2 linked regions of the Candidatus Palibaumannia cicadellinicola genome follow. The protein of the gene in region 1 interacts with the protein of each later gene in a pairwise test. Links are inferred from orthologs where the notes say so. Each region holds a gene or a part of one and is shown on either strand. Other genes may lie near its edges. The genes, in order: gyrA and gyrB.

Evidence for each region.
Region 2: the proteins of gyrA (region 1) and gyrB interact in binary tests that used the Escherichia coli proteins (3 or more experiments, as listed by UniProt). The link is inferred for Candidatus Palibaumannia cicadellinicola from one-to-one orthologs.

What each region holds. Positions count from the first base shown.
Region 1 is NZ_CP008985.1:448,095-451,559, forward strand. The notes cover bases 1-3,124. They hold gyrA (DNA topoisomerase (ATP-hydrolyzing) subunit A), read left to right. Parts: upstream 1-351; coding sequence 352-2,898; downstream 2,899-3,124. Other genes in these bases: ubiG (bifunctional 2-polyprenyl-6-hydroxyphenol methylase/3-demethylubiquinol 3-O-methyltransferase UbiG), read right to left, coding at 1-125; ddlA (D-alanine--D-alanine ligase), read left to right, coding at 2,962-3,124. Also shown: more of ddlA, read left to right, coding at 3,125-3,465. UniProt on the Escherichia coli protein: A type II topoisomerase that negatively supercoils closed circular double-stranded (ds) DNA in an ATP-dependent manner to maintain chromosomes in an underwound state.
Region 2 is NZ_CP008985.1:162,654-166,010, forward strand. The notes cover bases 211-3,226. They hold gyrB (DNA topoisomerase (ATP-hydrolyzing) subunit B), read right to left. Parts: upstream 2,914-3,226; coding sequence 508-2,913; downstream 211-507. Other genes in these bases: IM45_RS00730 (AI-2E family transporter), read left to right, coding at 211-498; dnaN (DNA polymerase III subunit beta), read right to left, coding at 3,224-3,226. Also shown: more of IM45_RS00730, read left to right, coding at 1-210; more of dnaN, read right to left, coding at 3,227-3,357. UniProt on the Escherichia coli protein: DNA gyrase negatively supercoils closed circular double-stranded DNA in an ATP-dependent manner to maintain chromosomes in an underwound state.

The sequences.
Region 1 (3,465 bases):
CGGTGTAGTAGCTTTAACTTACCGTTTGGTTTCCACCAACTGGTGGCGACAGCATTAAATTTAGTAATTTCGTTTAAATTGACATTTTCCTGCTGCATAGAGTCATGGTTAGCTTTGTAATTCATATTAAAACACCTAAAATGATTATTAACATTAATCAATGCATAAAGTATATTTACTATATTACAATAGGCACAATAGGCACAATAGGCAGATTATTTTCTATATAATCATTAAAATATATCATATCAGTAGTATCACTGATATACAGGCAATCGTCTCCTTTCATGGTAAAAGATGGTATAATCTTTTGAAGAAAAGCTTTATTTTTTATGGAAGGATAGCTGCTCCATGAGCGACCTAGCTAAAGCTAGAGAAATAACACCTATTAGCATCGAAGAAGAACTAAAACGTTCTTATCTAGATTACGCGATGTCAGTGATTGTAGGACGTGCGTTACCAGATGTACGCGATGGACTTAAACCAGTACACCGTCGTGTATTATTCGCTATGAGCGTACTCGGTAATGATTGGAATAAACCTTATAAAAAATCTGCACGCGTAGTCGGTGACGTTATTGGTAAATATCATCCCCATGGGGATACTGCGGTCTACGATGCCATCGTGCGTATGGCACAGCCTTTCTCGTTACGTTATATGTTAGTTGACGGTCAGGGTAATTTTGGTTCCGTTGATGGCGACTCGGCTGCTGCGATGCGTTATACAGAAGTACGCATGTCAAAAATCGCCCACGAATTACTAGTAGATTTAGAGAAAGAGACTGTAGACCACGTTCCTAACTACGACGGCACAGAGCAGATTCCTGATGTCATGCCAACAAGGATGCCAAATATACTAGTCAATGGATCTTCCGGTATTGCAGTTGGGATGGCTACTAACATTCCTCCACATAACCTTTCTGAGGTAATAGAAGGCTGCTTAGCATATATTGCTGATAATCAGATTAGTATCGAAGAACTAATGAAATATATTCCTGGTCCGGATTTTCCTACCGCTGCTATTATTAATGGCAGACGTGGTATTGAAGATGCGTACCGGACCGGGCGCGGTAAAATATGTATTCGTGCACGCGCAGAAGTCGAAGCTGATGCGAAGACCGGGCGTGAAACTATTGTTGTGCGTGAAATTCCTTATCAAGTTAATAAAGCACGCCTAATAGAAAAAATCGCTGAACTAGTTAAAGATAAGCGTATAGAAGGTATTAGTGTCCTACGCGACGAGTCTGATAAAGACGGTATGCGTATTATCATTGGAATCAAACGCGATGCTGTAGCTGAGGTAGTACTGAATAACTTATACTCCATGACTCAATTACAGGTGTCGTTTGGTATCAATATGGTAGCGCTACATAAAGGACAACCTAAAATTTTTTCACTCAAAGAGATATTATCGGCTTTTGTTTGTCACCGCCAGGACGTAGTCACTCGCCGGACTCTTTTCGAATTAAGTAAAGCTCGCGATCGTATTCATATCTTGGAAGCACTAGCGGTAGCGCAGGCCAATATTGAGTCGATCATTGCGCTTACCCGTAAAGCAAATACACCAGCAGAAGCTAAAGCAGTATTAGTAGTTTACGCTTGGGAGTTAGGTACCTTTGCTACCTCTATGCTGGATCGTACAGTTAATGATAGGGTGCGTCCGGAATGGTTAGAAGCTAAATATGGTATCCGTAATGGCCAGTACTATCTAACAGAAAAGCAGGCGCAGGCTATTCTAGATTTACGCTTGCATAAATTGACTTGCTTAGAACACGAAAAGCTCATGGTAGAGTACCAAGAACTATTGAAGAATATTGTTGAGCTGCTTGGCATTTTACACGATCCAGAATGTCTCATGAAAGTAATCAGGAATGAATTAAGTAGTATTAAAAAACAGTATAACGATACTCGTCGTACTGAGATTACTGCGATTGCTTCAGATCTTCTGATAGAAGATTTGATCAACCAGGAAGATGTTGTCGTTACTCTGTCCTATCAAGGTTACGTGAAATATCAGCCATTAAATGACTATGAGGCACAGCGACGAGGTGGAAAAGGAAAATCTGCAGCACGCATGAAAGAAAAAGATTTTATTCATCGTCTACTTGTAGCTAACACCCACGATACTATTCTGCTCTTCTCTAGCCGTGGCAGAATGTATTGGATGAAAGTATATGAATTACCCGCAGCCAGCCGCGGCTCACGTGGGCGACCGATCGTTAACTTACTGCCGCTAGAGCAGAATGAGCGTATCACTACCATTCTACCCGTTCGTAAGTACGAAGAAGGACATAATGTGTTTATGGCTACTGCTAGTGGTACGGTTAAGAAAACATCACTAATAGAATTCAGCCGTCCACGCAGTGCCGGAATTATAGCCGTTAATCTACATGGAGGAGATGAGCTAATTGGAGTAGATTTAACTGACGGTAGCAACGAAGTCATGTTATTTTCAGCTTACGGTAAAGTAGTACGTTTCTCCGAAAATCAGGTCCGTAGTATGGGCCGTGCCGCAACAGGAGTACGAGGCATTAACCTAACTAAGGGTGATAGAGTAGTATCACTTATTATACCACGTGCAGATGGTCATATACTGACTGTTACTAGGCATGGTTATGGTAAGCGAACTGTTCAGGCAGAATATCCAACCAAATCCCGTTCGACTCAAGGAGTTATATCGATCAAAGTGAGCGAACGTAACGGCGAGGTTGTGGGCGCAGTTCAAGTAGATAATTCTGATCAGATTATGATGATAACAGATGCAGGTACACTAGTACGTACCTGGGTTTCTGAGGTTAGCATAATTGGTCGTAATACTCAAGGTATTACACTCATCCGTACTGCCGAAGATGAACATGTAGTAAGCTTACAGCGTGTAGCTGAACCAATGGATGATTAGGAACTTAATGCGTTTGGTATGATTTACATGTTTCAAACCTCATGTATTCGGATATAAAAATATATGGCCAAATTACGCGTCGGGCTGATTTTTGGTGGTCCATCAGCAGAACATGAAGTTTCACTGCAATCAGCTAAAAATATAGTTGAAACTATTGATCAAGAAAAATTCGATGTAGTACTGTTAAGTATAGATAAAGAAGGAAAGTGGCATATCAACGATAGTTCCGATTATTTAATCTACGGGGAAAATCCAAAATATATTTCTCTAAAAAGAAGTAATAAACATGTTGCCATCGTTCCTGGACGTAAACAGTCTCAATTAGTGCAGATAGAGACCTTAGAGACCTTATGCCAGCTAGATGTCATATTTCCTATTGTACATGGTACTTTGGGCGAGGATGGAAATCTGCAAGGGCTGTTACGCATGGCAAATCTACCTTTTGTTGGTTCTCCGGTACTTGGATCCGCTGTCAGTATGGATAAGGATATCGCTAAACGACTGTTGCGTACTGCTGATATTGCAGTAGTACCATCAATAACCCTAACTAACACTAACCGTGCACAC
Region 2 (3,357 bases), 290 kb from region 1 along the record:
TCATCAAGTAATAGTACCTATTTTATTAATCAGTTGTTAGCACGCTTACGTTGTTTGTCTCAAGCTTTTCGCCATATAGTTTTTGCCCAAATTAAAGTATCATTATTAAATACTTTACTTACTTCTATTATCATACTAATGATTTTTCCATTTTTAGGTATTAATTTACCGCTAGGGAAGACTCTTATTGTCTTCACTTTTATCTTTGGCTTACTACCTATTATTGGGAACCTTATTTCTAATATGATGATTATCATCTCAGCATTTTCTGTTTCTCTAACAGTGGGTGGATTTATGATGATCTACTTAATATTTATCCATAAACTAGAATATTTTACCAATGCCGAAATAATTGGTAATAGTATTCAGGCTAAATCTTGGGAACTACTACTTGCTATGCTTATCTCTGAGGCAGCCTTTGGTATCGAAGGTTTAGTGGCTGCTCCAATTTATTATGCATATCTCAAAAATGAATTACGGGCGGAGAAATTAATATAATAATAAGTATTAAATATCTATATAAGTGACTTTAAGCGCATTTTCCTCAATAAATGTACGCCGTGGTTCTACCGCATCACCCATTAGGGTAGTAAAAAGCTGGTCGGCATTCATTGCATCTTTCACTGTAACGCGCAGTATGTTCCGACTTTTTGGATCCATAGTAGTTTCCCATAATTGCTGAGGATTCATCTCTCCGAGACCTTTATAGCGCTGAACGATCATACCACGACATGACTCTTTTATTAGCCATTCCACTACCTGCTCAAAAGTTTTAACTAACTTACGATGTTCACCACGCTTAATATATGTCTCTGGCACGATTACATCATGTAATTTTTCTCCTAGTATTATTAGTTTACGGTATTCACTACAATTTATGAAATCAACATCTAGCAAATAATTAGTTTTTACACCGTAAGTTCGTACCCATAACCTAGGTTCGAATAACTGACGCTCGTTTTCTTGTACTTCAAAATAGTAACTAATGCCATGCTTATCTTGCTCATTAAGTATTTTAGATAATAACGCTATCCAGTTTGTAACTATAGTAGCATTTTGCATTTCTATTTCTGTCAGCATCGGATGATAGATTAACTGTTTTAGTAATGCGCGCGGAAATCTACGCTCCATACGGTCTATAATCTTTTGCACAACATAATACTCTATGACCAGCGCTTTTAGCGCTGGTCCAGAAAAAACATGCTTTTTAGAGTATAACTTAGCTCCATCTATAGCTAGTGATATCTGATATTGATCCATAGCATCATCATCATGAATATACTGTTCTTGTTTACCTTTTTTAACCTTATATAGCGGTGGCTGAGCAATAAAAATATGACCTTTATTAATGATTTCTGGCATATGACGATAAAAAAAAGTTAGTAACAAGGTACGGATATGGGAGCCATCTACGTCGGCATCAGTCATTATAATAATTGTATGATAACGTAACTTATCTGAATTGTACTCATCTCTACCAATGCCGCAACCAAGTGCAGTAATTAATGCTGCTACTTCATTAGAGGAGAGCATCTTATCAAAACGAGCCTTTTCAACGTTAAGTATTTTACCTTTAAGCGGTAGTATTGCTTGATTTTGACGATTACGGGCTTGTTTAGCAGAACCACCTGCAGAATCACCTTCAACTAGATATAATTCGGATAACGTAGGATCACGTTCCTGACAATCAGCTAGTTTACCTGGTAAACCGGCTAAATCCAACGCTCCTTTACGTCGAGTTATTTCTCGTGCTTTACGCGCTGCATCGCGAGCACGAGCTGCATCAATAATTTTGCTAACTATAATTTTGGCATCGTTAGGATGCTCTAGTAAATATTCAACTAACAGTTCATTTATTAATGATTCAACCACTGCTTTAACTTCTGAAGATACCAGCTTATCTTTAGTCTGAGAAGAAAATTTTGGATCCGGCACCTTAACTGATAGTACAGCTATTAAACCTTCACGGGCGTCGTCGCCGGTAGCGATAATTTTGTTTTTTTTATTATAACCTTCTTTATCTATATAAGAGTTAAGGGTACGAGTCATAGCTGCACGGAAACCAGCTAAATGAGTACCACCATTTGGTTGTGGAATATTATTAGTAAAACAGTAAATGTTTTCTTGAAAACCATCATTCCATTGCATAGCAATTTCTACACTAATATGATCTTTATCAGTAGAGAAATAGAAAATATTAGAGTGAATTGGTGTTTTATTTTTATTAAGGTATTTTACAAAAGCTTTAATACCACCTTGATAATGAAAATTATCTTCTTTAGAGTAACGTAAGTCATGCAAGCGAATATAAATACCAGAGTTCAAAAAAGATAGTTCTCGTAAACGTTTAGCTAAAATTTCGTATTGGAATTCTTTATGATTAGTAAAAGTTTGAAAACTAGGCCAGAAGCGTACGGTCGTACCAGTTTGTCTAGTATTGCCTACAACCGTTAATGGAGCTTGTGGTACTCCAGAATAATAAGTTTGCTGATGGACTTTACCTTCACGTTTGATTATAAGTTCTAGTTTTTCTGAAAGTGCATTTACTACCGAAATTCCAACACCATGTAGGCCACCCGATACTTTATAGGAATTATCATCAAATTTTCCACCTGCATGTAGTACGGTCATGATGACTTCTGCCGCAGAGATGTCTTCTTCTACGTGGATATCGGTAGGAATACCTCGTCCATTATCTTGGACGGAAACAGAGTTATCTTTGTGAATAGTAACTACTATTTCTTTACAATATCCAGCAAGAGCTTCGTCAATCGCATTATCCACAACTTCGAATACCATATGATGTAAACCAGTACCATCATCGGTATCACCAATATACATTCCTGGTCGCTTACGCACCGCGTCCAGTCCTTTAAGTACTTTAATATTTGAGGAATCATAAGAATTAGACATTAACTGTTTCGACTCATTGAGTAATAAGGTCAAAGATTGATTCGACCATTTGATCACAGAGAGTATTTTTTAGTTACTCAGTCTAAATCTATAAGCTAAATATATCAGTGAGGTCACTTTATATATTTATCAGATAAATATGAACGAGTGTTATTCTCTCAATATAATTGCTTATAAAATCTTTATAAGAACTAATAATTAATTTTATTCTGTGCTTAAATTTTAATTTAATGTATATATTAATGTAATAAATATAATTACCTACTAAGGTAGAGTGACTTTACTAGATGAATTATATAGAAAATATTTTTCATAGACGCATTGGCATAACAACATAAACTGACATTTGGTTCACACAATCTTCAATCTGTACACCAGATATCTCATTAGTTAGTAACAAACGAACATTTTCACATTTTAAAACATTTAGTATATCAAGAATAT